2 regions of the Cohnella cellulosilytica genome follow, and region 2 is predicted to be linked to the other one. Evidence: predicted binding sites of a transcription regulator. Region 2 holds the regulator's gene; the other holds the start of a gene.
What was found. Region 2 encodes CtsR, which represses protease genes until heat stress. Its sites were predicted from a motif close to ATGGTCAATAAAGGTCAAACA; they were not measured.

Region 1: the regulator CtsR is predicted to act here: its motif matches at 10,828-10,848, upstream of clpP (ATP-dependent Clp endopeptidase proteolytic subunit ClpP).

What each region holds. Positions count from the first base shown of each region.
Region 1 is NZ_JBHMDN010000007.1:338,251-353,929, forward strand. It holds gene ACFFT4_RS04575 (phosphoglycerate kinase) at 1-1,086, opposite strand, end outside; gene gap (type I glyceraldehyde-3-phosphate dehydrogenase) at 1,823-2,833, opposite strand; gene ACFFT4_RS04585 (sugar-binding transcriptional regulator) at 3,000-4,022, opposite strand; gene ACFFT4_RS04590 (family 78 glycoside hydrolase catalytic domain) at 4,306-6,669, opposite strand; gene ACFFT4_RS04595 (glycosyl hydrolase) at 6,666-9,335, opposite strand; gene ACFFT4_RS04600 (AraC family transcriptional regulator) at 9,430-10,374, opposite strand; tRNA gene ACFFT4_RS04605 (tRNA-Arg) at 10,629-10,703, shown strand; gene clpP (ATP-dependent Clp endopeptidase proteolytic subunit ClpP) at 10,905-11,489, shown strand; gene ACFFT4_RS04615 (sporulation histidine kinase inhibitor Sda) at 11,719-11,979, shown strand; gene ACFFT4_RS04620 (MFS transporter) at 12,072-13,274, opposite strand; gene ACFFT4_RS04625 (sugar phosphate isomerase/epimerase family protein) at 13,357-14,124, opposite strand; gene ACFFT4_RS04630 (Gfo/Idh/MocA family protein) at 14,128-15,123, opposite strand; gene ACFFT4_RS04635 (extracellular solute-binding protein) at 15,190-15,679, opposite strand, start outside.
Region 2 is NZ_JBHMDN010000022.1:6,462-22,140, forward strand. It holds gene ACFFT4_RS17500 (glycosyltransferase) at 1-967, shown strand, start outside; gene ACFFT4_RS17505 (mannose-1-phosphate guanylyltransferase) at 1,134-2,171, shown strand; gene ACFFT4_RS17510 (GDP-mannose 4,6-dehydratase) at 2,171-3,121, shown strand; gene ACFFT4_RS17515 (hypothetical protein) at 3,138-4,349, shown strand; gene ACFFT4_RS17520 (glycosyltransferase family 4 protein) at 4,371-5,474, shown strand; gene ACFFT4_RS17525 (CtsR family transcriptional regulator) at 5,660-6,121, shown strand; gene mcsA (protein-arginine kinase activator protein McsA) at 6,141-6,647, shown strand; gene mcsB (protein arginine kinase) at 6,664-7,728, shown strand; gene ACFFT4_RS17540 (ATP-dependent Clp protease ATP-binding subunit) at 7,763-10,210, shown strand; gene ACFFT4_RS17545 (response regulator) at 10,323-11,831, opposite strand; gene ACFFT4_RS17550 (cache domain-containing sensor histidine kinase) at 11,868-13,664, opposite strand; gene ACFFT4_RS17555 (ABC transporter permease) at 13,856-14,755, shown strand; gene ACFFT4_RS17560 (carbohydrate ABC transporter permease) at 14,801-15,649, shown strand.

The DNA.
Region 1 (15,679 bases), on a different contig from region 2:
GGCCAGATGGAATTTCTCCGTCGCCGCCGCGGAGTCGCCGCCGCCGATCACGGTGTAAGCGTCCGAGTCCGCGCAAGCTTGCGCCACCTCGCGAGTACCGTGTGCGAAATCATCCACTTCGAATACGCCCATCGGTCCGTTCCAGAGAACCAGCTTGGAGTTTTTGATGACTTCCGCGTAGATTTTACGCGTTTTCGGACCGATATCGACGCCTTCCTTGTTGGCCGGGATACCGTCGATGCCGACAATATCCATGTTAACGGCCGATTTAAAATCTTCGGATACCACGATATCGACCGGGAGATAGAAGTTTTTGCCGAGCTTCTTCGCTTTCTCGATGAACTCGAGCGTCAGGTCCAGCTTGGAATCGTCGCACAGCGACAAGCCGATCTCATTGCCTTGCGCCTTCAGGAACGTGTAAGAGAGACCTCCGCCGATGAGGATGTTGTCCGCGATCTCGATCATTTTGTTGATGACGTCGATCTTGTCCTTCACCTTGGAGCCGCCGACGATGGCCGTGAACGGACGCTCCGGGTTGTTCAGCGCTTTGCCGAGGACGTCAAGCTCCTTCTCCATCAGCAAACCCGAAACCGCAGGAATGTGGTGCGCGATGCCTTCCGTCGACGCATGCGCGCGGTGAGCCGCTCCGAAAGCGTCGTTGACGAACAGATCGGCCAGCGCGGCCAGCGACTTCGCCAGCTCGGCGTCGTTCTTCTCTTCTCCCGCTTCGAACCGAACGTTTTCCAGCAGCAGCACGTCTCCGTCCTTCAGCTCGTCAACCTTCGCTTGCACCGACGCTCCGACCACTTCGTCGGCCTTCGCTACCGGCTTGCCCAGCAGCTCGGACAGGCGCGCCGCGACCGGCGTCAAGCGCAGCCCGTCGACGACTTGACCGTTCGGACGGCCCAGGTGGCTCGCCAGAATAACTTTTGCGCCCCTCTCGATCAAGAATTTGATCGTAGGCAGCGTCTCGCGGATGCGCGTGTCGTCCGTGATCGCTCCGTTTTCCAGCGGCACGTTGAAATCAACGCGCACGAACACTTTCTTCCCTGCAACCTCTACGTCTCTTACGCTTTTTTTGTTCAAGGGTCGAACCTCCTCAGATGGCTGTCTATCTCCTTGCGCAAAGCTAGGCTCCTGTAGGGAGCCCGCCTTGTTTTTGTATCTATCTTTCCACGAAGGGAAGCTCTGCTTTTGATCCGGGTTCCCGAGCGGCGTAGTCATTGCGTGGGGAACCCCGGCCGTTGACCTTAGGTTTCCGAGCGGCGCAGTCAGCGCGTGGGGAACCCCGGCCCTTGACCTCGGTTTCCAAGCGGCGCAGTCAGCGCGTGGGAAACCCCAGCCTTTGACCTTAGGTTCCCGAGCCGCGCAGTCAGTGCGTGGGGAACCCCGGCCCTTGACCTCGGTTTCCAAGCGGCGCAGTCAGCGCGCAGGGAACCCCGGCCGTTGACCTTAGGTTTCCAAGCGGCGCAGTCAGCGCGTAGGAAACCCCAGCCTTTGACCTTAGGTTCCCGAGCGGCGCAGTCAGCGCGCAGGGAACCCCGGCTCTCAAGCCTTCTCTCCTCAAGAAGCGCAGTCATGCGCAGAGGAGAGCCGCCTTCCCTTCCGGCCCGCGGCCGCACATCCCGCTCGATAGTTAAGCGTAGTCCCGGGTTTGCAGAGCAAATCCGGGACGCAGCGATCCAAGCAGGCCGTTCCCTCCCCCGTCCTCTGCCGCTCAACCGACAGCGCCGGGTGTCCAGAGGGCGGAGCCCTCTGGAGTCCCCCTTCGGGAAGGGGGATTTAGGGGGATGCCGCACTCTGATTTAGGAGGTTGGTTAACTTATAGGCCCTTGCTTGCAATATAAGCAGCCAAATCAACGACGCGGTTGGAATAGCCCCACTCGTTGTCGTACCAGGAAATCACTTTAACCATGTTGCCTTCGACGACCATCGTGTTCAGCGCATCGATCGTGGAGGAAGCAGGGTCGCCGTTGTAGTCGCTGGATACGAGCGGCTCTTCGGAGTAGTTCATGATGCCTTTCAACGGACCTTCGGAAGCAGCTTTCAGAGCCGCGTTCACTTCTTCGACCGTAACGTTGACTTTCAGCTCGGCCACGAGGTCCGTAACGGATACGTTAGGCGTAGGAACGCGCATCGACATGCCGTTCAGCTTGCCTTTCAGCTCAGGCAATACGAGAGCAACGGCTTTGGCAGCGCCCGTGGAAGAAGGAATGATGTTCTCTGCGGCAGCGCGGGCGCGGCGCAGGTCCTTGTGAGGCAGATCCAATACTTGCTGGTCGTTCGTGTAGGAGTGGATCGTGTTCATCATGCCCTTGACGATGCCGAACTTGTCGTTCAGAACTTTCGCGAACGGAGCCAGGCAGTTCGTCGTACAGGATGCGTTGGAGATGATCGTGTGCGAAGCTGCGTCGTACTTGTCTTGGTTAACGCCCATAACGATCGTGATGTCTTCGTTCGTAGCCGGAGCGGAGATGATAACTTTCTTCGCGCCGCCTTTCAGGTGAAGCTCGGCTTTGTCTTTCGCTGTGAAAATACCCGTGGATTCAACGACGATCTCGACGCCTACGGAAGACCAAGGCAGGTTGCCCGGATCGCGCTCCGCGAATACTTTAACCGTCTTGCCGTTAACGATCAGCGCGCCTTCGCCGACTTCAACCGTTCCGTCCAATTTGCCGTGCGTCGTATCGTATTTCAGAAGGTGAGCAAGCGTGTTAACGTCCGTGAGGTCGTTGATCGCGACAATTTCCACTTCAGGGTTGTTCAGAGCCGCGCGGAACACGTTGCGTCCGATACGTCCAAATCCGTTAATGCCCACTTTTACTGCTGCCATGTTGATTTCCTCCTTGGATTGGAAAAAATGATTTGATGCTATATCAAGGCGCTAAGCGCCGAGACCGCTGTCTCAGAGGTCGTTCGACCGATGCCGGAGTCGGACTTGCGGAACATTCGCTATAAGTAAGGATTACCCGAATTCCCGGCTTTAAGCTCGCGATCGGTTAAATATGCCGCAGCGCTTCCCTGGCCGCCGCTTCGTCCGTCACAAGCACATCGTCGTGGCCGAAGCGCATCACGGACGCGATCGCCTCTCCCTTGCTCTTGCCTCCGGCGATGCCGATCACCATTTCCGCCGCTTCGATATCGTCGAGCCGGAGTCCGGCCGTAGCCATGCGGTGAACGACCCTGCCGTGACGGTCGAAGTAATACCCGAAGGCTTCCGCCAACGCTCCGTCCTTCACCAGCTCGTCTATCGTCCCGTCCACAAGCTTGCGGCGTCTGGCCATCGTAACTGCGTCCCCGATCCCGTGAACGACAATTCGCGCCCCCCGGATCATGTCGACCACTTCCCTGACGTTCGGCTCCTGCATGATCGTCTGATAAGCCTCTTCGCTCAGATGGTCCGGAACGTGCAGCATTCTGTAGCGCGCGCCGGCCCGCTTGGCCAGCTCCGAAGCGATCGTGTTGGCCTGGTAGTCGACGCTCTCTCCGAGCCCGCCTCTTGCCGGGACGAACCAGTTCTCCTTCATCTGGGAAAGCGCGGAAAACTGCTTGGCCATCTGCGCCATCGTCGAGCCGCCCATGACGGCGACCACGTCGCCCGAGGAGAGACTTTCGCGAAGAACGCGGCCGCCCGCCCTGCCCAGCTCCGCCTTGACGTGATCGGATTCGTCCGAATCGCCCGGAACGACGATCACCCGCTTCAGCCCGAAAGCCTCGCGAACCTCGTCCTCCAGATCCGACAAGCCGAACAGTTCCTTAACGATCGGCTCCATGTCTTCCACCAGCTGCCTGCCGTCGGAGCTCAACGTCATGCCTGTCGTCGCCGTATCCAGCAGCCCTTGGGACTTGAGCAGCTCCAGCTCCGAACGAAGCACCCGCTCCGTCATCCCCAGGCTGGTCGCCAGCGTGCGCCGACCGATCGAGCCCTCGAGATAAATCCGGTGCAAAATGTCGTACCTCGTCTCCATTACCCGGAGCAGGTCCGGAAGCAGCTTCTTCTGTATATCGATAATTTTTCGCATTCTTCCGCCTATCCTCCTGAGACCGAACGGTCATCGTCGGCAACGATGCGAAGCTTCCGTTGGACATAAAACGTCCCGCCACATCAATTTAAGTCCCACCTATATCTTAGCTAATTTTCGCGCTTGTTGCAAGAGTCGTTCCGCATAATATCCCCGCGAAAAATCTCCTCCATGTCCCGAACACGGGAAAGCCTTGAGCGGCCTGCCCCCCTCCAACCCTCCGCGCGCAAACGACAGAGGGCGGGAACCGCGCGCCCGCGCGAATCCCGCCCTCTTCCATCCCTCATCCGAAGAACGTCAGCTCCAGACTGCGGCGAACCTCGAGCCATTCCCCGAGCCCCGATCCGCCTCTGTCTTCCTCCTTGCCGTCGACCGCTTGCCGCACGATCGTTCCGCCCTCTATGCGAATCCGCAGCGGCCGGTCGGTCCGCAGCGAGTACGTCCAGCCGCCCGCGTCCGCGCGCGACCATTCAACTGAGACGGACTCTCCCTGTTGGGTCAGCAGGGGGACGACTCCCGAGGCGAACGGCAGCGAACCGGGCCGAAACCGCAAACGATACCGGCGCGAATCGCGCTCGCCGGGGTCCGGAATCAGTCCGAGCACATAGCGGGACAATTGCCAGGTCGGAGCCGCGGACCACGGGTGACAATGGCTCCAGCGCGTGTCGAACACCTCGAGCAGCGTCGTCGCGCCCTGCTCCAGCATCCAGCCCCAGCAGGAACGATACTGCCCCAGCACGAAATCGGCCTCCCCGGCCTCCCACAACGCTTGCAGCGAAAAATGGGCAAAGCTGGGGGTGATCAGCCGATCGCTTGCCGCATCCGGCCGCGACAGTCTCGGCGCCTCCGGATCGTTCGGAAAACAGCTCTGTATATGCCGTTTGACGAACCCGATCGCCGCGGGTTTCGTCCGGTCTTCGAACATGCCCGTCAGCAAGCCGAGAACGGTGGCGTGGAACCCGGCCCGTCTCCGTTTCGGCAGATTCTCCCCTTCCGCGGGAACCGACTTGGCGAGCAGCCCTTCCGCCGTCGAGTACGTCTCCCTGACGAGCAGCCGCAGCTCCTCCGCCTGCGCAAGCCGCCGTCGCGCCTGTTCGGCCTTGCCGAGCGTCCGCTCCCAGGCCGCCATCTCTTCCAGCGCCAGCAGCAGCAGCAGGTTTAAGCTGACGTTGATCTCGCCCGGCGCGACCTCATGCCCCCAATCGAGGAAATCCCACGTCTCGCCGGAAGGCTTCGTCCCCCTCGGTCCCTTGTGCGAGAAAAAGAAAGCAAGCGTCCGCTCGGCCGTATCGTAGCCCTCCCGCAGCAGCTCCGCGCTTCCGGTCAACCGGCTGTACCGCACGCAGCCGATGATCCAGTACAGCGCGTACGACGTCAAATAAGACTCCTGTCCCGGGCACAGTCCGGCCGCCAGTCCGTCCTCGCTTCTTCTCCGGTAAGAGGCCTGCAGCAGTCCTCTTCGCACCAGCTCCAGGCTGCCGTAGACAACGCTCAGCGTTTCCATTCCGGTTACCGCCGCATCTCCCAGCCACTGTCCCCGCTCCCTCGTCGGAGTATCGATCAGCGCGTCCTCGCAGCAGGCCTGCAGCGTCCTGGCGCCCAGGCTCCAAATCTCGTTCAGGAGCGGATCGGCGCATTGGAAGCTTCCCGCCGGACGGTCGTAGAGCGTTCGCATCGCCCCTTCCGCCCGCAATACCCGAGCCTCGGACGAAGGAGCGGCGACATGCACCTCCAAATACCGAAAGCCTCGCGGAACGAACGTCTGCAGCGTCTGCCGCCCTCCCTGGGCTGCCCAGCGATCCATGTTGCAGGAGGCGCTGGCGGAAAGCGTGATGACGGGATGCACCTTCCCGTCAGTTAACGTCTCGCCGTAGCCCGCCTCCACAATCGTCCCGGCGGGCGCCTCGATCTCGATTCGCGGCCGGTACAGGCCGATCCGGCCCAGATCGTAGCGCACCCAGAAACCGTCGGCCGGAACGTCCGGCCGCAGATCGCGGCTGAGAAACCGCAGCGGAGGATCGTCGTCGACGTAGCCGAAGCGATCGGCGTACGCGCCTCGGGCGATCTCTTCCGCCTCCACGGGCAGGCTCAGACAATCTCCGATCGTCTTGGGGCCGTACGCCGCTTCCCCAAGCGGCTTCGCGACGACGACCGGCTCCGTCCAGCCGGCTCCGTCGAAGGCCAGCCGCAGGTCCGGCAGCAGCCGGGTGTCGCAGTTTTCCATCCAGCCCAATTGTCCGTTCACCCTGCGTTCGGTCGGCCCGAAGGCCGACAGCTCCCGACATTTCCACTCGAGCGGCAGCGCCCCGTCCGGTCCGATCGCCTCGCATTGCAGGAACGGCGGAATTCCGCCCATCAGAATGCGCGTATGCACGCCGTAATCGTGAACCATCACGGAGAGGACATGCTCTCCACCTTCTAACGCCAACTCCAGCTCGTCGTATTCCGGACGATCGGGGGAGAAGCGAGCCGGACCTTCCCCGAGCTCCTCCCCGTCCCAATACAGTCGATACAGGCTGACGCCGAAAACGCGCAGCCGCAGCCGGCCAACACCGGCTGCCGGGCCGGAAATTCGCGCCTGAAAAAGCACGTAGACGTTCTGAGACCGACTGGGCGACGGGTGCCATAGACAAGGAATGCCGATCATGCGAATCCCTTCCTTTCCTCCAATGCCGCTCGGCTTTTCCAAGCCGTCAAGGTCACCGGACCGATCAGACCGGCCGGCGCCGGGACGTCCCTGCGGAAATCGTCCTCCCTGAAATACGGACCGAGCGTGTTCGTCACGGTCGCCTTGACCCGGTTTTCGCCGAGCCTGAGCGCCTCTGACGGAAGCTCCCAACGATACGGAGGGCACAGCCTCGGAGTCAGCTCCCGGCCGTTCACCGCGAGCGCCGCAACTTCTCCCACCTGCCCCAGATCCAGCGAGAAGCTCTCCTCCAAGCTGTCCAACCGGAACGACGCCTCGTAATCGACGCTGCCGCAGAACGTCTCCATCCCCTCGATTCGGCCCCAATCGCCAAGTCCGGACAAGCAATCCACATTGGGCGCTTCCGGCAGCGGGCTGCGAACGGCCGTCGCGCTCCATGGCTCGATCCGCCGTTCCCCGCTTCGCATCGCCAGCCGGAGGCTTCCGTCCTCCGACCGCTGTGCCCGATGCCATTCTTCCTTGGAGAGCCCCAGCTCCGCCGCGCCCTCTCCATGTCCGGTCCTGTCCGGATCGACGACGATAAAGCACGATTCGTACGGCTCCAGACGAATCGGAGCGCGAACCCGGTCTCCCGTTCGTTCGTACAGAGGCAGCGCTTCGATTTTCCCGTCCATCGGCGTCCATCGCTCCATCGCTCCGCTTGCCGGAAACTCGACAATATCCTCGAACGTCTCTTCGACGCTTTCGTTGTTGAGGAAAAAAATCTGCAAGCCGCTTTTCTCGTAATGGCAGAAGCGAAGCTCCGGGAACGGCTTCGTCGTTCCGACGCCGGGCGCCAGCCAACCGGACAGGCGCTCCGCCAACTCGTCCAGTCCGACAGGCTCCCCGCCTTCCACGGCCGCCCGGTTCACCGATACGACCTTTCCTCCCGACCGGATGAAGGCCTTAAGCCGTTCGCGGACCGGAGCCGGAAGCCGGACGATCCCTGGCAGCACGACCACGGAGAATCGCTCGCCCCCGATCTGCAGCTCTCCTCCCTCAATCCTGCACCGTTCCTCGTCGACCAGCAGATCCATCGACAAAATATCGAAGTCGTACTGGCTCCGCATCAACGCTTTGCACACCCCGTCCAGCTCGTTCGTATCTCCCGCCCAGTGCGCTTCGGCCGGATAGAGAACGGCAATCGGGGCGATATGCCGCGCCTCTCTGAGCATCAGACAGGAACGGTTCGCATAATTCCCCCACTGTCTGAAATAAGGCCACTGCGGATTGCGGCCGCCCGCATAGAAGTGAGGAGGGCAATCCGGGTCCGGAAAAATCGGGGAAAACGCGTGCGGCACATACCAGTTCGTCCCCCGGACGGTCATCCAGTCGGTCAACCATTTCATCTCTCGCAGTCCGAGATCCCAGCCGTACGCGCCGAAATTCTCGCACATGACCAGGTCTGTGCCAACCTCCAGATGCGCCGCCGATTGGGCCAGCTTGGCCAGAGTGTAGTGGAAGAAGTCGGGGTAAGGAAGATCCCGGTATGTTCTGAACTGCGGAAAATGCTCCTCGTAGGAGGCGATTTTCTGCTCCGAATCGACCTGGCGCAGCACAAAGTCGTAGCCGCCCATATCGAAGTGCTTCGTCACGCGAAAAAAATGCCCGACGCCGAAGCCATGATTCATATGCGCCCGATTATCCTCGACGACGTGTCCGATGAACTGCACGCCGTTCGCATGGCACCAGCGCTGGATGCGGGCGAAGAAATTTTCCGAGAACAGCTTTGTCAGATGGTCCATGAAGTCGGTCCGGACCTTCGCCGTCTCCTCCGCATCGCCGTCCAGCCACAGCGTCTCGACGCAGCTATACAGATCGTACCCGCACCGTTCCTCGAAGGTGCGCCGCACCGAAGTCGGCCACGGAAAGCAGGGCGTCTCCTCCCCGAACGACACGTCGTAGGACCCGAAGTTTTCGAAGCTCGTCTCGTCTCCGAAAAAGCCCTTTAACGTCGTGCCCCAATATTCGGGAAAACGTTGTTTGGTCGCCTCATAGGTCAATCCGATGAAGCAGTCCGTCACTTCGGGCGACAGGTAATCGACCATCTTGTCGAACATGCGCCCGCTCCAGGAGGGCTTGACGCCGATGACATGGACCGTCCACGAAGCCGTCTCTCCCGCTTCCCGGCGCTCCCGTGCCCACGCCTGCCATTCCGGCCACCGTGAGAAGGCGGCCCGTTCTCCCTTCGCCTCGGGAACGCAGACGATTTTGAACAGCTCCGCATCCAGAGGCATCACCCCAGGCTCTTCCCCGTCGGCGCTCCACAGGAAGCTTGCCTTCGTGAGCACCTCCATTCTATAATCGGGCATCTGGTCCAACACTTTGCCCCCGGCGATGCCGGACGGATAATATTCCTCGTCGAACATCCATACGTCCATGCCCAATCTTCTCGCTTCGTCCAGACAAATGCCGACGTCCCGCCACCATCCCTCTCCCAAATAATCCGCGTGCGGGCGCGATTCGATGACAAAGCCGCCGCAGCCGGCCTCCTCCATCGCCCGGATCTCGCGGCGCAGCGCCTCCTCCGTCTCCTCGGGAGCCCCGTGCAGCCACAATAACGGAAATAAGCTGCGCGGCGGCTCATGGGAAGCGAAGCGCTCGCGCAGCAGGTCGGATGATTTCATACAATAGCCCTCCTCCGTCGATCGTAAGCCGATTGTAGCAGTCGGCCGGTTCGACCCGGGAGGGCGCGGCTATCGAATTAGGTGGAGAATACGCTCATTTTCCGGCGAGGAAGTGCTCGCGGTACTGCCTCGGGCTCATTCCTTCGCGCTGCCGGAACAAGCGGCTGAAGTATTTGCTGTCCTCGTAGCCGCAGGCGAAGGCGATCTCCTGCACCGACAGCTTCGTTCCGAGCAGCAGCCGCGCCCCCTTCTCCATTCTGAGCTTGGTCGCGTATTCCAGCGGCGCAAGCCCCGTCTGCTCCTTGAACAGACGATGAAAATGGGAAGCGCTGAAGAACACGTCTTCCCGCCAGCGATTGTGGATGTCGCCTGCGTTCGCGTTATCCCTTACCGCATCGTGGATTTTCAAAATATAATCGGTAATGTCCGCTCTGCCCTTCGACTCGGCCTTCGTTCTCCTGTCGCTCAGCAGCGCATGCGTCAGACGGCCATCGCGAAGTCCCTCCGCCAGAGCAAGCAGCAGCCGCAGCATGACGGATTGCAGCTCGAGCATGCGGAAGGGCCGGTCTTCGCGGAAAGCCTCGACGACGCTCCCGATCAGCCTGCGGATTTCCTCTCCGCCGCCGTCGATTCTCGCCAGATTCGGCAGCCAGACGGAGCCTAAGCTCTCCGCCTCTCCCGGAGCTTCGTCCGGACGAATCGGTCCGGCTTCTTCTCCGACAATCTGCAGCAGCTCTTCCTCCGAACGCGGCTCCCAATCGAAATGAATGGCCCAATGCGCGTATCCGGACGAGGCGTCGGGATCGTCCCGGAAAGAGTGCAGCACCCCCGGCGGGATCATGAGCAGGCTCCCTTCCTCGTAAGCGTGAGAGCCGCTCTCCGTATACAGGACTCCCCGTCCCTTGTCGACCAGAATAAACTCATGGTCGCGAATATAGCGAGAGGGCACCTCCAGCGGAAAATCCGTATAATGGGCAAAGCGCACGCAAGGCCTGATCTCCCGGAATTGCGCCAATTGAACGAAGGGCAGCATTGTCATTCCTTCTCCTACCGTATGCAGAATGAGTTCCCTATAAAAAATTCGCAGCGCCTGCCCGGATTCCTCCCCGTCCCCGATCTCCCGGCCTCTCCGTCTCCCTCCGCCTCTCCGGTCTCACTCGCTTTGGCTTTGCCCTCCAGTCTCTCCCCCCTGCCGACCAACGTCCCATTTGTCCGCCCCGCGAAATTTTAATCGCCCAATCCCTTGCATTTTCAACCTTCATCCCCTATAATAACTCTTGCTGTACTTAACGAGCGCCCGTGGTCCAACGGATATGACGCAGCCCTCCGAAGGCTGAGATTGAGGTTCGATTCCTCACGGGCGCGCCACTCAATCGACAACGCAACCGGCCGAGATTCTCGGCCGGTTTTTTTCATTCATTTATCCTCCTCCCGAACAGAATCCGTTTTTCCCGATCGCCTCCCCGCTCTCCGAAAAACTCTCTCCCGAGACTCTTTGACTTTCTTTGACTTTTGTCTTCGGATTCGTTATGATAAGAAAACGAAAGAACAAGAGGAGGGACGCCAAACATGAGTTTTGTACCTATGGTTGTCGAGCAAACCAATCGAGGAGAACGGGCTTATGACATCTATTCCCGCTTACTCAAAGATCGAATCGTATTTCTGGGCACGCAGGTGAACGACGTGGTCGCCAATTCCATCATCGCTCAGTTGCTGTTCCTGGCGGCCGAAGATCCGGAAAAGGACATCCATCTCTACATCAACAGTCCCGGCGGTTCGATAACGGCCGGTATGGCCATATACGACACGATGCAGTTCATCAAGCCGGACGTCTCCACGATCTGCGTCGGCATGGCCGCGTCGATGGGCGCTTTCCTGCTCACGGCCGGCGCCAAGGGCAAACGCTTCGCCCTGCCGAACAGCGAAGTGATGATCCATCAGCCGCTGGGCGGGGCCGAAGGCCAGGCCAGCGACATCGAAATCCGCGCGCGCCGAATTTTGAAGCTGCGCGATAAGCTGAACGGCATCCTTGCGGAACGCACGGGCCAGCCGCTCGAACGGATCGAGAAGGATACCGACCGCGATAACTTCATGGAAGCCGAAGCGGCCCGCGAGTACGGACTGATCGACAAGGTCATCGAGAAAGTCGGCTAAAACGTCCAATTCTCCAAGAGGCTATTCCGACGACATCCGAGGATGACGGGAATAGCCTCTTCCTTTTCGCCCCAATACCACAACTCCCACATAATGTCAACATAAATTCAAAACTTTGAATACCCTCTCTGCTAGTCCGCCAAAGCATGTTATTCTGTTAGATGTAAGAATTCCATTAAGACCCAGTTCTAGCGATCTCTTAGGAACTTTGGAAGAGAGGAATTAACGTATGATCGACAGACCTTATCCGTACCTTGTAACCACGTCGTCCGAGGATCTTACCACAGCAGGGAGAACGAACTCCTCTCCCGTCGATATGGTTGCAGCTCGTCGGCTGAGCGATAAAGCGTCGTTGCTTCGCCCGCTTAAAGATGAGCACCTGCTTGAGGTTTACAGAGAAGCCAAGAAGATGAATTTGTCCCACGAATTCATCGAGCTCCTGGAAGAGGCTCTGTCCATTCGCCAGTTGAGCCACTATAAAGAAGCCTAATAAGAGTCGGCATCTTTGTTCAGACATCGTCCTGATCCGCCCGCCAATCTGGCAGGCGGTTTTTTATTTTCTCCGAACCTTTGGAAATACATTCAAGCTTCGCCCCCGCGAGTCGCCCCCGGTTGAATCAATCCCTTTCTTATTTTCAGAGAAACCCAGAGCAGAAGTCCGCACATGATCAACAACGCAACGTAAGAGCTTCGATAATTCCCCGACACGTCGCGCAGCGCGCCGATCAGCATCGGACCGAGTCCGCTGATCAGACTGCCGAACAGTTGAATCATTGACATCCACGCGCCCGATTCAAGCGCCGATTTCGTATGATCGAGCGGCATCAGAAGAGATAAGGAAAACAACCCTCCCGAGCCGACGCCGAGCATGACGGCCGACATCCACGGCCCGTATGCGGGCGGCAATAAAATAAGCGGCAATACTCCGATCAGCATGACAGCGCTCGAGCCGATCAGCCAGGGAGCCCGACTCGGCGAACGTTGGACGAAAATCGCAATCCCGAAGCCGCACAGCGTCTGCAAGCCGATGTACACGGTCAGCATGATTCCGGCGATATAATCGCTGAACCCCGATTCCTGGGCGATCGGCGCAAGCCAGGTCGCGACAATAAAGTGAATGCAAGCCTGCAAGCCGTAAAGAAACGTCAGAAGCCAGGCCGTCTTGTTTTTTACCGGCAGCTTTACAAGGCTCGCAGCAGACGCATCGGGCGCGGAAGCGACAGGTTTCCTCCTGAATATCGGCAGCCAGATTACAAATGTCGCGAGAGGAAACAGAAACCATATCCCCAGCCCCGTCGACCACGATCCATGAAACGCCTGCTGCAGCGGAATCGTAAGCCCCGATCCCATGGAAGCGCCGATGCCGACGCCAAGCGTATAGATTCCGGTTAAGATCGCCGTATGTCCCGGGAAGTTCCTTTTAATGAAGCTGGAAAACAACGGACTGGCCACCGACGTACCGATTCCGGCGACAACTGCCGTCAACAGCAAAAACAAGGACGAATTTGCGGCAAAACGCATCGCCGTTCCCGCGCCAATGAGCAGCAAAGAGAGTCCGATCGCGCGTTCCGCGCCCCAACGTCTGCCTATTCTCGCCGCGAAGGTCGAAGTCAGGCCGATGCATAAAATCGGAATGACGGCCAACAGACTCAAGGCCGTGCTGCTCATGCCCAGATCGTCTCTGATGGTGACGAGCAAAGGAGGAATCGACGTATTCGAAGGACGCATGCTCGCGGTTACGAATGTCATGGCCAGTATCATCCAAATCAAATTTCTTTTGCTCACGCTCCGACACATCCTTACGATAAAAAAATCGACCAAGTCCCTTCGCCGCGCAGGCGAAGGGATTTGGCCAATTCATGCGAATTCAGGAGAACAATCCGTTCGATTTCAAGTAACCGATCGAGCGATCGAAAGCTTCCCGAACCGTTAAGCCTTTGGTTTCCTCGTCCACGATCAGCCATTCCCGGTAATCCCATTCCCGCAATTTGGCGATAACGGATTGAAGATCGACCGTTCCCGTACCGAGCGGACAGAATGCCCCGTCGGGCGTCAAATCCTTCAAATGGATATTGTTCACGAACGAACGGTAGCGTTCAAGCGCTCCGGCCAGATCGGCAATGCCGCCTTTGACCGCATGGGCCGTATCGAACGTAAGCCCGCAATACGTCGGATCGACGTGTGCGAACAGCCGCTCGATATCGTCTATCGTTTCGAAGATCGCGCCGTCCGAATGGTTGTGGAGAGAGACCGTCGCCCCGACGTCTTTCGCCTGCCGCCCCAATTCGTTCAGCACATCGGCAACGCCCCGCACGCCGTCCCCGTCCAGATCGCTTTCGCGAACGTTGGCGCACACGCAGATTTGTTCTCCGCCTACTCCGTGGACAAAAGACAGAAACGCCGGGAAACTTTCCTCCCATTGACGATAGTTCGGTCCGAGGTAGACGATGATGCCGCCCCGGGCCAGATAGGCGCGGTCCCCGTAAACCTGCTTAAAACGATCGGGATCCAGATGAAGCGAATCGTACTGCTGCGGCTTGACCTGAACGCCATCCAATCCGTATTCCTGTGCCAGCCGGAAAATCTGCTCGCTGTCCTGCGCTTCCCACGACGGCCTTGAAAACCCGATCAGCATCTCTCAGTCCTCCTCCAAAAACACCGTTTGGCCCGTTTCGATCGACTTTTTGATCGCCTCGTAAATTTGCGGAGCATGGGACGATTGCTCGATATGGGACACGGGCTGGCGATTTTCGCGAATCGCGTCGATAAATTCCTGAATTTCTCCGGAAAAGCCTTGTTCCACGATCGAATGGGAGCGGCCCATGGCAAAGTCGGGGCGATACGCGCCGATCGGCGCGCCCTCCCGGAAAGCCAGCATGTCGATGGAGCCGTGCACCTGGACGATCGTGCTTTTATCCGTGACGATGGTGACCTCCTCGTACCTTCGCGGTCCGTTGATTCGATCCGTCAACGTCATCGTGCTGACAGCGCCGTTGCGGTGCTTCAGCGAGATGGCATAGGTAGCGGGTTCCTTATGGGACGCGTACAAGCTTTTCACTTTTCCGAAAAAATAATTGCATAAATCGATCGGATGAACACAGGCGTCGAGCAGAAATTGCGTCTTGGGATCGTCCGTATTTTTCATGTTGTTCTCCGTGCGGATAAACGACATGATTTCCGGCTGCCCGTTTTCCGGGTTGTCCAAAATTTCCTTCGCCTTCCGATAAGCCGGAGCAAATCTCTTTTTCAACCCCGTCATGCATATTTTCCCGGTTTCCCTGCTGACGGCGACGACCTGCTTCGCTTGCTCGTACGAAACCGCGGGCGGCTTCTCCGTATAGACGTGGTAGCCCGCGCGCATCAGTTCCATCGATACCTTCGCATGGAAATCCGGTCCCACGCATATGAGCACGCCGTCCGGCTTATGCTTCTCGAGCATCTCGCGATAGTCCGCGTACGTATGCTCGATCCCGCACTGGCGGGCAAGCGCTCTCGCTCTTTCCACATTCAGATCGCAATTGGCGACCACGTTCGCGCCGTGAATAAAGGCAAAGCTCGGATAGACATTCCGGCCGGCATGCTCCCCGGCGCCGATCATGCACAGCTTAAGTTCATTGGACTTGACGTTATTCATTTCCGATAGCTCCCCTCATTAAGGGAAGGGATTCCCCTTCCCGCTCCTTGATGCGGCCGCTCCCGCTCACTTCAACTGGTCGGAATATTCCTGAACGATTTTGTCGCCGCCTTTTTTATGCCATTCCGCGACGGCGTCGTTCCATCCGTTCTCGTCGATCATCCCCATAATGTATTTGATGCGGGCGTCTTCGATAATTTTGGTCAGCTCCGTGCCTCTCTCCGCGTAAGTATCGGAAATATAGGCCAAAGACGGATCTCCGACCACCTTGTCCTCTTTCTCCTTAAAGTAGGTCAGCACCTTATCGACGTCGGGGGAATTGACCCCATCCGGCGCTTCGGACATTGTATGCGGTTTCAATCTGCGCAAAATGTTGATTTCGGTCTGATACCGCGCCTCGTCGATTTTGACCGGTTTGCCGTTTTCCATTTTATAATGAACGTCTTCCAGCCCCCACTGCATGAAGGTTTGAACGCGCGGATCGGCAAGATCCTCGAAGAACTGCAGCACCCGCTTCAATTCGGCCTCCGTTTTCACGCTGCTTTTCGGGATGAGA
Region 2 (15,679 bases):
ATGGCTGGAGAGCTTGTCCACGGACGAGATCGGCGACCGTCCCGTCTGCATCCAGCACGGAGTGCCGCCCCATTTTCAAATGCATCGTCCCGCGGTAAAGGTCGCGAGAACGATCGGCGTCACCTTGTTCGAGACCGATCGCGTTCCCGGGGATTGGCCGCACCTGTGCAATCAACTGGACGAGGTTTGGGTGCCCTCCAAGTTCAATTTCGAGACGTTCTCGCGAAGCGGCGTCGATCCGGGCAAGCTGCGCGTCGTTCCCTATCCGATCGACGTAACGCGCTTTTATCCGGGCAGACCCTATAACCGTATCGTGTTTACTCCGCCGCTGAGAAATTTCTCGTTTTTGTACGTGTTCGGTTTTGATTTTCGCAAAGGCGTCGATCTGCTGATCTATTCGTTCTGCCGGGAGTTCGACCGGACGGAGGACGTGTCGCTCGTGCTGAAGGTGTACGTCCACAGCGGCTACAAGCCGGAGGACGTCATGGCGGTCATTCGTTCCTACGTACCCGCGGACCGGCTGTTCTCGCAAATCTTCGTCATCGTGGAGCCGTTCGGGGAGCAGGAGCTTATCGATCTGTATTCGAGCTGCGACGCCTACGTGTCCGTGGACCGGGCCGGATGGGGAATGCCCGCGATGGAAATGATGGCGCTCGGCAAACCGGCGATTGGCCTGAACTGGGGAGGATACACGGAGTTCATGAACGGAGTCAACAGCGTGCTGATCGAGCCGGAGAAGGAACTGGTGCCGGTCGACGCCAAGCTGCAGACGGAGCGTCCGGAATATTACTTCAGCCATATGTGGGCCGATATTCGGCCGGACCGGGTAGGCGGGGCGATGCGGGAGCTGTTCGAGGATCGTTCCAAGCGGGAGAGAATCAGCAGAAAAGCGGCGTTCGACGTGCATTTCGAGTATTCCCCCTCCGTGATCGGGGGCAAAATCAGGCAGCTGCTCGGCATGAATTGAAGCCTCCCCGAACGTATCGGCGGAACAGGGCGGAAGGACCATTTTGCGCGCGGTAGTTAATCGTCCATGCCATCCGGGCGGGCCGTCCATACAATAAACCGTGCATTTGCAGCGGTCGATCCGCCGAGATCGGAATCCGTTGATACCAGCGAAGGGGATCTGACACATGAAAATCGTCATAATGGCAGGCGGGAAGGGCAGCCGCCTGTGGCCGAGAAGCGTGGAGGATCGGCCCAAGCAGTTTCTCGCGTTAACCTCGGAGGAGACGATGCTCCAGCTCACTTATCGCCGCCTGGCCCGAATCGTGCCTCCGCAGCAAATCTACGTCGTCACCGCGGAGTTGTATCGGGCGCTCGTTCTGGAGCAATTGCCGGAGCTGGACGACGCCAGGCTGATTCTGGAGCCCGTGCAGCGGGATACGGGGCCCTGCGCGGCGCTGTCGGCGCTGCACTTCCTTCGGCTGGACGACGACGAGACGCTCGTCATGATGCCGTCCGATCAGCATATCCCGAATATTCTGGCGCTGTACGAAGCGTTCTGCAAGGCGGAGACGATCGCCGAAGCTTCCAGCGCGATCGTGACGCTGGGCATCGTTCCAGTGCGTCCCGAGACGAACTACGGCTACATTCTGACCTCCGGGGACAAGAGGCCGGAGGGGGCGCGCCGGGTCGTCTCGTTTATCGAGAAGCCGGATCGGGAGACGGCGCTCCAATTGGTCGCGAAGCCCGACGTGTTCTGGAACAGCGGCATTATCGTCTGGCGGCCGTCCACGATCGCCGAAGCGATGGAGAAGCACCAGCCGGCCCTGTGGGGCGCGCTGACGGAGGCCGGACGGAATCTTGAACGGGTGTATGCGAGCCTGCCGAAAATATCGGTCGATTACGCCGTTCTGGAGAAGGCGGACAATTTGTTCACGCTGCCTTTCCGCTACGAGTGGGAGGACATGGGGAGCTGGGCGTCGCTGGAGAGAATCCGCGAGGAGGACGCCGATTCAAACGGCAATATTTTGCACGGGGCCGTTCATGCGTTCGAATCGAGCCGCAATATTATTTTTTCCGAAGGCCGTAAGACGATCGTCATCGGAGCCGAGGAGCTCATTATCGTCTCTACGGCGGAGGGCGTGTTAATCTGCCACAAGTCGATGGAGCAGAAGCTGAAATCGATCGTTCAGCACGTGGAAAAACAGGGAGGAGGCGTCGGTTGATGAAAGCGCTCGTGACCGGCATTTCGGGTTTCGTGGGAAGTCATATGGCGGAGTTCCTGCTGCGGCAGGGCGTGGAAGTCGTCGGAACGATTCGCAACCGAAGCCGCATGGATCATATCTCGCACTTGCGCCAAGAGATCCGTCTCGCGGAATGCGAGCTGCGCGATCCGTTCTCGGTCGAGACGCTGATCGGCCGGGAGAGGCCGGACCTCATTTTCCATCTCGCGGCGCAGAGCTTCGTGCCGACGTCGTGGAATTCGCCGATCGATACGATCCACAACAACGTCGCCGGACAGGTCAATCTGTTCGAAGCCGTCCGCCGGTTCGAATTGCCGGCGAAAATCCAGATCGCCTGCTCGAGCGAAGAATACGGCCAGGTGGAGCCGGAGGAGACGCCGATCCGCGAGACGAATCCGCTGCGCCCGTTAAGTCCGTACGCGATCAGCAAGGTTGCCCAGGATTACTTGGGCTACCAGTATCATCGAAGCTACGGCCTCCACGTCGTGCGGACCATCACCTTTAACCATACCGGACCGCGCCGGGGAGAGAACTTCGTCACGTCCAACTTCGCCAAGCAGATTGTCGATATCGAGAAGGGTCGGAAAGCGCCGGTTATCCACGTCGGCAATCTGGAGGCGAAGCGGGATTTCACCGACGTCCGCGACGTCGTTCGCGGCTACTGGCTGGCTTTGGAGAAGGGGCAGCCGGGAGAAAACTATAATATCGCCTCGGGAACCTGCTGCACGATCGCAGAGATGCTGAACACGCTGCTCAGCTTCAGCAACGTCAGCATCGAGGTACAGACCGATCCGAGCCGGCTGCGTCCTTCTGACGTGCAGATTCTGCTCGGCGATTACCGCAAGTTTCAGGAAGCGACGGGATGGAAGCCGGAGATTCCGTTCCAGCGGACGATGGAGGATCTCCTTCAATATTGGCGTTCGCAGCCTTGAAGGGAGAGCCGGCCGAATGGATAATCTATGCACGATAATCTCCAAAAACTATATTGCGATGGCCCGTACGCTCGCGCAGTCGTTCCTCGAGCACCATCCGACGGGCAAGGTGTACGTCCTGCTGGCGGACGAAGACGAAGGGCAGATCCAAGCCAGCGAACCGTCGTTCGAATGGGTGCGCTTGCCGGAGATCGGCTTGCCGTCATCCCCCGACATGAGATTTCAGTACGATATTACGGAGTTCAATACGGCGGTCAAACCGTTTTTTCTGGAATATTTGCTTGTTCGGCGCGGACTGGAATCGATCGTCTATCTGGACCCGGACACTCTCGTCACGCAGCGGATGGACGATCTGTACCGCCGGCTGCCGCGGTATTCGATCGTGCTGACCCCGCATATTCTCACCCCTCTCCCGCCCGATCTGCAGAAGCCGGGAGAGGCGGAGCTGCTGCAAGCCGGGGTTTACAATCTGGGCTTTATCGCTTTGTCCCGCAAGGATGAGGCGCTGCGCATGCTGGACTGGTGGAAGGCCAGATTAACGAGAGAGTGCGTGATGGACCCGGCCCGGGGTTATCATGTCGACCAGAAATGGATCGACTTCGTTCCCGCCCTGTTCGAAGGCGTTCGGATTTGGAAGGACCCCGCCTACAATGCCGCCTATTGGAACTTGCACGAACGCCCGATCGTCCACCGCAACGGCATGTACGAAATCGGCGGGAAGCCGGTCGTTTTCTACCACTTCAGCGGTTTGTCCGCCGATCTCGTCCGCATCTCCAAGCATCAGACGCGTCACCAATGGACGGACTTCCCGGACCTGTACGGGCTGTTCCAGGGATACGTCTCCCGCCTGATCGCGAACGGTTACGCCGCGTCCGCGGGCTGGCGCTACGCTTACAATTACTTCGACAACGGCGTCGTCGTGCCGCCCGTCGTTCGCAAGCTGTACCGGAAGCTCGGAGCGCCCGCGCATTTCGGCAATCCGTTCCAGACGCTGACTCCGAACGGTTTCTATCGCTGGTTGTTTACCGCGGCAACCTCCAGCGCCCCGCTGCCGAACCTGCTGAGGGAAATCTACGAGACCCGGGTCGACCTGCAGCGGCTGTTTCCGGAACCCCAGGGGGCAAGCCGCCACAGCCTGATGGCCTGGGCCAGACAATTCGTCCCGATCGAGTACGGCGTCGATCCGGTCGTCTGGCATCCGGTCATCGATTCGATGATCTACGCTTAGGAGGGACAGGGGGATGGCGATATGTCCGGCGTTAACCTGATCGGCTATGCGAGGTACGAGATGGGAATCGGAGAGTCGTGCCGGCTGGCGGCCGGAGCGCTGAGCGAGGCGGGGATTCCGTTCGGCATTCTGAACTTCTCGGGCGGCAACTTTTCGCGCGACCGGGATCTGTCCTGGAGGTCGGCCGAGATCGAAGAGCCGCTCTATCCGGTCAACCTGTTCCACATCAATGCCGATCAGATGCCGGTCGCCTATGCGGAGCTCGGAGACGATTGGTTCGGGGGTAGGCACAACATCGGATATTGGCACTGGGAGCTTCCGGAATTCCCGGACGAATACGCCGAAGGCTTTCGTCATCTGGACGAGGTGTGGGTGCCTTCGGCTTTCGTCCGGGACAGCGTGGCGAAGAAATCGCCCGTTCCCGTCTCCGTCGTCCCGCACGGCATCCGCGTGGAGGTGCCCGAAGGGACGGACCGGACGGCGTTCGGCTTGCCGCGGCGCAGGTTTCTGTTCCTGTGCATGTACGATACGTACAGCTATTCCTCCCGCAAAAATCCGTCCGCCGTGCTGAAGGCTTACCGCCTGGCCGTCGAGCGATACGGCATGCAGGCCGGATTGGTCATCAAAATGAACAATCCGCAGCAGGCGGAATCCGACAATCTGCGGCAGGAGGCGGAGGGGCTGCCGAACGTGCGGATCATCGACCGGGTGCTCAGCCGTTCCGAAGCCAACGCTCTGCTTGCGTGCGCGGATTGTTATGTGGCGCTGCATCGCTCCGAAGGCTTCGGACTGCCTCTGGCCGAAGCGATGTATCTGGGCAAGCCGGTCATCGGCACGCATTGGTCCGGCAACGTCGACTTCATGGACGAGACGAATTCCGGCGCGGTCCGCTGCTCGCTGATCCGGGTCGGCAGCCATTACGGTCCGTACAAAGCGCATCAGCTATGGGCGGAGCCCGATCTGGAACATGCCGTGCACCTGATGTGGAAGGCGGTATACGACGAAGAGTGGCGGCGGCGGATCGCGGCCAACGGTCAGAGAACCATTCGGACGTTCTTCTCCCCGGAGACGGTCGGTCGAACGATCCTCGGCCGGCTGCGTCAAGGAAATTTCGCTTCGAGCTGATCCGATTCGGGGGAATAACGAGGGTCAGATCTCCGACTCCTCCCCCCGATCGGAATTCTTTTTTTAGTTGGTCGATTTTCCTTCTCGAGGGGGCTTCGGCATGTTGCATTTTAAAGGAAACGGCGTATAATAGAGATATAGTCAAAGAAAGTCAAAGTCAGAACCGTGCCGAAAGGAGGCCTGACGTGCGTAATATATCCGATCTTATCGAACACTATCTGAAGCAAAGCCTGGAGAGCAACCAGGGGCGCGCGATCGAAATTCAGCGAAGCGAGCTCGCCGACAAATTCTCCTGCGTGCCGTCGCAGATCAACTATGTGATCAGCACGCGCTTTACGCTGGAGAAGGGCTACTACGTGGAAAGCAAACGTGGAGGAGGCGGGTACATTCGCATCCAACGCGTCGATCTTCCTTCGCTGGAGGCGGTTCAGCGCCATATTCGCCAGACGGTCGGGGACAGAATCGACCAGACGACGGCGGAAGGGTTGATCTACCAGCTGGAGGAAGCCCGTTTTCTGACCGAACGGGAAGCTTATTTGCTGAAAGCGGCCGTCTCGCGCGACACGCTGGCGCTGAAGCTTCCGATCCGCGACGAGATCCGGGCGAAGCTGCTCAAGGCGATGCTGATCGCCTTGCTTGCGAAATGACGAGAGGAGGCTGAGAGCTATGCAATGCCAGGAATGCGGCAAACGGCCGGCTACGCTTCATTTTACGAAATTCGTCAACGGAGAGAAAACCGAGCTGCACATTTGCGAGACGTGCGCCAGGGAGAAGGGGGAGCTGCTTCCGGGAACCGCGGGCGGATTTTCCATCCATAATCTGCTCTCCGGACTGATGGATTTCGAATCCCGCAGCCAGACGGCCAAGCCGCCGGTAGTGAAATGCGACACCTGCGGGATGACCTATGCGCAGTTCGCCAAAGTCGGCCGGTTCGGCTGCAGCGACTGCTACAAGCATTTCGCCGAGCGGCTGGACCCGCTGCTGAAGCGGGTGCACGGCAATACGGTCCATGTCGGCAAGGTGCCGAAGCGGGCCGGCGGCCACTTGAAGACGAAGCGCGAAATCGAGCAGCTGAAGAAGGAAATGCAGGGCAGGATCGAGCGCGAGGACTTCGAGACCGCGGCTCAGCTGCGGGACCGGATTCGCGAGCTCGAGAGCGAAATGAGCGGCTGAAAGGCAGGGATGAACGATGGCGAAAAGAAAATTCACGAAGCAGGCGCTTAGTCAGTGGATGAAGGGCAGCGGCCCCGAGTCGGAGGTCGTGATCAGCAGCCGCGTACGAATCGCCCGCAACTTGCGCAACCGGCCTTTCCCGCTTATGGCGAGTTCGGAGCAGGCGCAGGCGGTCGCGGACCAGCTGCTCGCCGTGGCGGAGAACGGCCGTCTGAACGGGCTCGGCAAGATCGAGCAGGTCCGGCTGTCGGAGCTGACCGAGCTGGAGAAGCTCGTGCTGGTCGAGAAGCATCTGATCAGCCCGAATCTGGCGAACGAATCCCGGGCGGGAGCGCTGATTCTGAGTCCGAACGAAGAGATTAGTGTAATGATTAACGAAGAGGACCATCTTCGCATTCAATGTTTATGCTCGGGGTTTCAGGTGAACGAGGCCTGGGATTCGGCCAGCAAGATCGACGATATTTTCGAAGAGCAGGTCGATTACGCCTTCGACGAGAAGTACGGATACTTAACGAGCTGTCCGACGAACGTCGGCACGGGAATTCGCGTCTCGGTCATGATGCACCTTCCCGCGCTGGTCATGACGGGGCAGATCAACCGGATTTTGTCGGCGGTAACCCAGGTCGGGCTGGCCGTCAGAGGCATCTACGGAGAAGGCAGCGAAGCGACGGGCAACCTGTTCCAGGTGTCCAACCAGGTGACGCTCGGGCAGTCGGAGCAGGAGATCATCGACAACCTGTTCCAGGTGGCGCGCCAGATCATCGAGCACGAGAAGTCGGCGCGGGCGAAGCTGCTGGGCGAATCGAGACTGCGCGTCGAGGACCGCGTTCGCCGATCGTACGGCATCCTGACGCAGGCGCTGATCATGGATTCGAAGGAAGCGGCGCAGCGGCTGTCCGACATTCGGCTCGGCTCCCATCTGGGCTTGCTGCCGGAGGTCGATCCGCAGGCGCTGAACGAATTGCTCGTCTCCACGCAGCCCGGTTTTCTCCAGTTGACGTACGGGGAAGCGATGAGCCCGGAGGATCGGGACAAATCGCGGGCGGAATTCATCCGTTCCCGACTGGCAACTCTTTCATAAATGTTTTATTCTAAATTTATTGGAGGTGTTTCTTATGATGTTTGGCAGATTTACGGAACGTGCGCAGAAGGTATTGGCCCTGGCCCAGGAAGAAGCGGTGCGGCTGGGACACAATAATATCGGTACGGAGCATATTCTTCTCGGCTTGATCCGGGAAGGGGAGAGCATCGCCGCCAAGGCGCTGATCGCTCTCGGACTGGGACTCGAGAAAATCCAGGACGAGGTCGAATCGCTGATCGGCCGCGGACAGGAGCAGCCGACCAACATCGCTTATACTCCCCGCGCCAAGAAGGTGATCGAATTGTCGATGGACGAGGCTCGCAAGCTGGGCCACACTTACGTCGGCACGGAGCATATTTTGCTCGGCCTCATTCGCGAGGGCGAAGGCGTCGCGGCCCGGGTGCTGAACAACCTGGGCATCAGCCTGAACAAGGCGCGCCAGCAGGTGCTGCAGCTGCTGGGCAGCAACGAGAGCGCGTCGCAGAACCACGGTCCGTCCGCCAACGTCAGCACGCCGACGCTGGACGGCCTGGCCCGCGACCTGACCGCCAGCGCGCGGGAAGGACACATCGATCCGGTCATCGGTCGGCAGAAGGAGATCGAGCGCGTGATCCAGGTGCTCTCCCGCCGGACGAAGAACAATCCGGTACTCATCGGAGAGCCTGGCGTCGGGAAGACGGCGATCGCCGAAGGGCTGGCCCAACGCATCGTCAACAACGAGATTCCCGAGACGCTGCGCGATAAGCGCGTCATGACGCTGGACATGGGCTCGGTCGTCGCCGGCACGAAGTATCGCGGCGAGTTCGAGGACCGTCTGAAGAAAATCATGGACGAAATCCGTCAAGCCGGCAACGTCATCCTGTTCATCGACGAGCTGCACACGCTCATCGGCGCGGGCGGCGCGGAAGGCGCGATCGACGCCTCGAACATTTTGAAGCCGGCGCTGGCGCGCGGCGAGCTGCAGTGCATCGGCGCGACGACGCTGGACGAATATCGCAAATATATCGAGAAGGACGCGGCTCTGGAGCGGCGGTTCCAGCCGATTACGGTGGATCAGCCGACGCCGGAGGAAGCGGTGCAAATTTTGCTCGGCCTGCGCGATCGCTACGAGGCGCATCACCGGGTGAAAATTACCGACGAGGCGATCGACGCGGCGGTGAAGCTGTCCGACCGCTACATTCCGGACCGGTTCCTGCCGGACAAAGCGATCGACCTGATCGACGAGGCGGGGTCGAAGGTTCGGCTCAATTCCTACACGGTACCGCCTAACCTGAAGCAGCTCGAAACGCGTCTCGAAGATATCCGCAAGGAGAAGGACGCCGCCGTTCAGAGCCAGGAATTCGAGAAAGCGGCCGCTCTGCGCGACACCGAGCAGAAAATCCGCGAGGAGCTCGACTTCACGAAGAACCAGTGGAAGGAAAAGCAAGGCCGCACCGATTCCGAGGTCACGCCCGAGGATATCGCGCAAGTGGTGGCCAGCTGGACCGGCATTCCGGTCAGCAAGCTCGCGGAGGAAGAGACGGAGCGCCTGCTGAAGATGGAAAGCATCCTGCACGATCGCGTCATCGGCCAGGAGGAAGCCGTCAAGTCGGTATCCCGCGCCATTCGCCGCGCCCGCGCCGGTCTCAAGGATCCGAAGCGCCCGATGGGCTCCTTCATCTTCCTCGGACCTACGGGCGTCGGCAAGACGGAGCTGGCCCGCGCGATCGCGGAAGCGATGTTCGGCGACGAGAACGCGGTCATCCGCATCGACATGTCGGAGTATATGGAGAAGCACTCCACTTCCCGTCTGGTCGGAGCGCCTCCGGGATACGTCGGCTACGACGAGGGCGGCCAGCTCACCGAGAAGGTGCGCCGCAAGCCGTACTCGGTTGTGCTGCTCGACGAGATCGAGAAGGCTCACCCGGAAGTGTTCAACATCCTGCTGCAAGTGCTTGAGGACGGCCGTCTGACCGACTCCAAGGGCCGTTCGGTCGACTTCCGCAACACGCTGATCATCATGACGTCCAACGTCGGCGCGGAGCAGATCAAGAAAAACTCCACGCTCGGCTTCACGGCCGCGCAGGATGCGGGACGCGACTATCAGAACATGAAGGAGAAGGTGCTCTCGGAGCTGAAGAAGTCGTTCCGTCCGGAGTTCCTGAACCGGATCGACGAGTCGATCGTGTTCCACCCGCTGAACGAGGAGCACATCGCGCAGATCGTAACGCTGATGGCCGACGATCTTCGCAAGCGCCTCGTCGAGCACGACGTCAGCTTCGAGCTGACCGAATCGGCCAAGGCGTTCCTGGCGAAGGAAGGCTACGATCCGCAGTACGGCGCGCGTCCGCTGCGCAGGGCGATCCAGAAGCATATCGAGGATCGGCTGTCGGAGGATCTGCTGCTCGGCAAAATCTCCAAAGGCCACGCTCTCGTCATCGACGAGGAAGACGGCGGCCTGGTCGTCAAGCAGAAGGGCGAGATCGAGCTGTCCAAGGCTTAAGACGATTTGCCGGCTTGCGCGAATCAAACGCATGAAAAAGAAAACCGTTCCGTAAGGCTTAACGGCCTGCGGAACGGTTTTTTTCGGGCAAGGGGATGGCCGGCCCGCCCGCTCAAGTTTCGTTTCCGGTCGAATGGGCGCCCATCGTCCTCGTGCGGTAATCGCTCGGATGGAAGCCGGTCGCTTCTTTGAACACGCGGCTGAAATGCTTCCAATCGCTGTACCCGACCTGCACGGCGATGTCGTACACCTTGGCCCGGGGGTCCGTCAGCCGCTTCTTGGCTTCCTCGACGCGCACGTTTGTCAAATATTCCAGAAAGGTCGTATTCGTCTGCGCGCGGAAGAGTCGGCTGAGATGGCTCGGGCTGACGTAGACCGCGGCGGCTACCTCTCCGATGTTGAGCGGCTCCGAGAACCGTGCCTGGATGACCGATTTGGCCAAGGCCACAATTCCGTATTCGGAATGCTCCGGGATGACGGAGCCGAGCCACTCGTTCATTTCAAGCATGAACAGCTGCGCGAATTGCTCTTCCGTCCTTGCCCAGACAAGCTTTTCAGTCAGCGTAGCTGCCCGCTGGAACAGCGGCAGGCTATCGGCGGGATAGCATTGGGCCAGATGGGCGTACAGAAATTGCAGAAGCTCCTCCGCCGCGAGCATTCGGGAGTCCGGCGCGCCGTCGAGGACGCGCGCGAGCTCGCGTTTCAGCTCCGTCAGTATGGCGCCGGAGTCCGCCAGCTCGATCGCCGTCTGCAGCTCCGATCTCGACGACTTGGCGATCGGCCCGTCAGGCGGCGCGAACCGATGGAGGCCGCCGCCCATTCCCAGACGGTAAAGCAGCGCGACACAGGCTTCCTTGCGCGGCTCGGAGAACGGAACGCTTCGTTCGCGGCCGGAGGAAAGGCCGAAGCTGATGCCGAGCCGGATGCTGCGCGACCAGAATTCGCCGATCGACGAGGCGAGCTTCTCCAGCTTGCCGATCGCTTCTTCGGCCGTGGCCGCGCCCGATGCGATCAGCAGATTGCAGGGGTCAAGCGACGAGCCGGGGGATATGAAATAGATATCCTCCAGCGCTTCCGCGGCTTCGTGGATCACTTGACGATACATCCATAGGATCATTTCGTCGTCGCCAAGCTGGCTGCGCCGATCTGCGCTGCCCTCGTCCAGATCACAGGCCATCACCGCCTTGAACGGGAACGGAAGCGACTCGAACCGCTCGATATCGACGAAGCGGCTGGTCTTGCGGTCTCTGGTCTGGCGTTCTCCGAGCCGTTCGAACAATTGCAGAAGATCGGCCGGCTTCACCGGCTTGAATAAGTAGTCCTCGGCCTTCAGCCGTATCGCCTGCTGTAAGTAAGCGCGATCGTTGTAGCCCGTCAGGATGACGACCGGGATATCGGGATGGCGATGTCGGATCGTGCCCGTCAGGGAGAGGCCGTCTATGCCCGGCATATGGATATCCGTGATGACGAGATCCACCGGGGTCGAAGACAGAAGATTCAAAGCCTCCGAAGCGTTCAACGCGCAGTGAACCCGGTCGATGCCGGGGACCGGAAGCTCCTCCAATTGGGCGGCAAGGCCGCGAAGTATCGTTTCCTCGTCGTCGACAATCAGCACGTTCATTTCAGCATCCCTCCGGTCGTTTCGTAATGGTCCGCTCTAAGCAAGCGGAAGCTTCAGGGTGACGATTGTTCCGTTGCCTTCCTCGCTGCGAATGAACATCTCGCCTTGGTCTTTATAAATCAGCCGCAAACGGCGGTGGACGTTCAGCAGGCCGATGCTGCCTTGCTGGTCGGAGTCCAGCTCCAGTGCGCTCCAGATGGCGTTTAGCCTGTCCGGAGGAATGCCTTTGCCTTCGTCGATGACCGAGATCGACAGATGCTCTTCCGTTTTTTTGATCCGGATTGTCAGCGAGATCAGCCCCGTCTCGTCTCCGCCGTAGCGGATGGCGTTTTCCACGAGCGGCTGGAACAGAAGGCCCGGCAGCTCGATTGGCAGCGCCCGCTCGTCGATGTCGTACAGGATCTGCAACTGCTCCCCGAAACGAAGCTTCTGCATCTGCAGGTAGTTTTTCATAAAAGCCATCTCTACCTCCAGCGAGACCATCTCCTGGTTCCGGACGGCGTGATAGCGAAACAGATCGGCCAGCGCGATAATTCCCTCTTCGGCGGATCGGGTTCGGCCGCTCTTGATGAGATAGCGCAGCGTTTCCAGAGAATTGTTCAGAAAATGCGGATTGATCTGACTTTGCAACGAGCGGATTTCCGCCTCCTGCCGCAAAATTTTGGACTGGTATACCTCGTTAATGAGCACATGGATGCGCCCGGCCATCTTGCTGATAGCTCCCCAGACGTGCCCGACCTCGTCGGAGGTGACCCGGGGGAACGGCATCTGGAAATCGTTGCGTTCAAGATCCCGCAAGCCGAGAACGAGCAGCCTCAGCCTGCGCGTCATGCTGTAGGCGAGCCAGATCGCGGCCACCACCGCGACGCTGGCTCCGGCCACGACGCCGGCCAGCGTCCACCATTTGACCTTGGCGATCCCCTGGGTCAGATACTCGGCGGGGATAACCGCGACGACCTTCCAACCGGTCTGGCCGGACCGGGTATGCGTCACGAGGTGGCGCGAATTGTCCAAGGTCGTAAAGCTGGACCGCCGCGGCCTGGACAGCTCCCGGTCGTCCAGACCGAAATCGGCGTTCCAGTCCTCGCCGGCGCGGCGGGTGCCCTTCGCATACATAATCCGGTCGTTCTGGTCCAGCACGAAAATGCGGCTGTCCGGTCCGAAGTTCACGTCCAGAAGCATTGTATTGATAATTTCCAGAGAGCCCTCCACTTCCAGGAAGCCCTGCGGCTCCTGGCCGCCCGGACGGCGCAGCGGCTGAATGATTTTGAACACGTACGGGGCGTCCAGATCGTCCCGAAGCTGCTCCGTGCCGTAAATCAGGGGCGCGGGGCTCCTCTCGTCCAGATCGGCGAACCAGATTTCCTTCTTGTAATTGCGATGGGGGAGCCATACGCCGCCGGCGCCTTGACGATAGTAAAAAGCCCCCGAGTTTTTCGTATACAGCGTAATCCCCCGCACGTACGCCCTCTGCTCCGCGTTTAATTGGCGGATCGCTTCGTGGAGACGGATAACGGTGCGCAGCGACGGCCATTGCTCCTCCGAGTCGGCCTGCTCGAGTGCGTCGAGAAGAGTGGCGTTGTTCGGCTTGCTCAGCGCCGCCTTGGTCACGTACAGCAGCTCGTTCTGATAGGTGTCCAGATGCCGGCTCGTCTGGCCGAGCAGCTGCGGAATATAGTCCCGGGTCTGCGACTCGAGCGAGCGGCTGTAATACGAATAGGAGAGATAGCCGACCGCGGAGATGGCGATCGAAATCAGCAGCGAGTAGACGACGATCAGCTTGGTGGCGATGGGCCAATTGTCGATGGCCCACGTCGGGTTGCTTCGGTTCAAGTTGGCTCCTCCCCTGCCGTTCAGGCGCGCCGGAACGTTCATAATCAGTTAACCATGAAGCGCGGTTGCGCGCAATTTGCCGGCGGACGAATGATCGGAATCACCCCCCAAGCGCAAGGAATGTCCTATTTCAAACGGTCTCTCTTTTTTCTAAGCTTAATCTAAGCCGTTTCGGGAAAGGAGACGATCGCATGCTTTGGACACGGATTTGGAAACACCGCCTGCTGTACTTGCTGTTTATACCCGCGGTCGTTTATTTCGTCGGCTTCCGCTATTATCCGATGGTCCTTCAGGCGGTGCTGGCGTTTAAGCAGTACAGTCTGATGGGCGGAATATGGGGAAGTCCGTGGACGGGGCTGGACAACTTCAAGCACATTCTCGCCCACAACGATTTTTACAGGGTGCTCCGCAATACGGTGGAGATCAGTCTGCTGAGACTGGCATTCGGATTTTTTCCACCTATTATATTGGCCATTCTGCTATTCGATCTTGCGTCGTCCAAATTTCGCAAGATCAGCCAGACCGTGCTGTACATCCCGCATTTTTTCTCCTGGGTGATCATGTACGCCATCGCTTACGCGATGTTCGCGAATACGGGATTCGTCAATCAGGTGCTGGAAGCGATAACGGGCCGGACGTTCGCGTTCCTGACCTCGGAGAATTGGTTTCGTCCGATTCTGGTCGGGACGGGCGTGTGGAAGGAGCTGGGGTGGGGGACGATCATTTACTTGGCGGGGCTGACCGCTCTCGATCCGGCGCTGTTCGAGGCCGCCAAAATCGACGGGGCCGGACCGCTCAAACGGATCTGGCACATTACGCTGCCCGGTCTGAGCTCGATTATCGTCTTTCTGTTCACGATTCAGATCGGCTCGATCCTGTATGCGGGCGGCGAGCAGGTTCTGCTGTTCTACAATCCGGCGACCTATTCCGTCGGCGACATCATCGATACCTGGGTGTACCGGCAAGGGATCGCGCAGCTGCAGATTAGCTTGGCGACCGCCATGTCGCTGTTCCAGTCGCTGTTCGGCCTGGCGCTTGTGCTGCTGGCGAACAAGGCGGCGCGCAAATATGCCGGCACCGGCATCTGGTAGGAAGGGGAGAAGCCTATGCGAAACCGGGGCGAACGAGGGTATCAAATGTTGTCTTATGCCGTTATCGGCGTGTTGTCCGCAGCTTCGCTGTATCCGATTTTATACGTCATTTCCATGTCGCTCGTCAACGAGCAGGAGTGGATTCAGCGCAACGGCTTTATTTTCTTCCCGTATCGGCCGACGCTGCTTGCCTACGAAAGACTGTTCAGCGGCTCCGTCTTTACCGATGCCTTGAAGGTCAGCGTCATGCGGACGATTGTGGGCACTGCGTTCACGTTGACAATGACCGCAGTCGCGGCTTACGTCGTTTCGCGCAAGCACTTGGTCGGACGAAAGGTGTTCCTGTTTCTCGTGCTCGTAACGGTGTTGTTCAACAGCGGAATGATTCCGGCCTACCTGGTGATGAAGGACCTTCATTTGCTGGATACGTTCTGGGCGCTGATCGTGCCCGCGCTGATCGATAGCTGGAGCCTGCTGGTGCTCAAGCAATTTTTCGAGGGCATCCCCAAGGAGGTCGAGGAATCGGCCGAAATCGACGGGGCCGGAGACTGGACGCTGATGTCCAAGGTCATCCTGCCGATGAGCAAGCCGGCGCTCGCCGCTATCGGGCTGTTCGTCGCCGTGGCGCATTGGAACAGCTGGTTCGACGCTTTCCTGTATATCAACAATCCAGACTGGATGCCGCTGCAGTTGGTCATGCGCAACATGTTCGCCAACGCGAACATCGGCTCCAATTTTAACCCGACATCGGTGCTTAATCCCGCGCAGCGGGTATCTACCGAGTCGCTGAAAATGGCGGTCGCCGTCATCGGGACCGTACCGATCCTGCTGGTTTATCCGTTCCTGCAGAAACATTTCACCAAAGGGATGTATCTGGGCGCGGTGAAAGGATAAAATCAGAAATACGAAGATGGGGGTATGAAA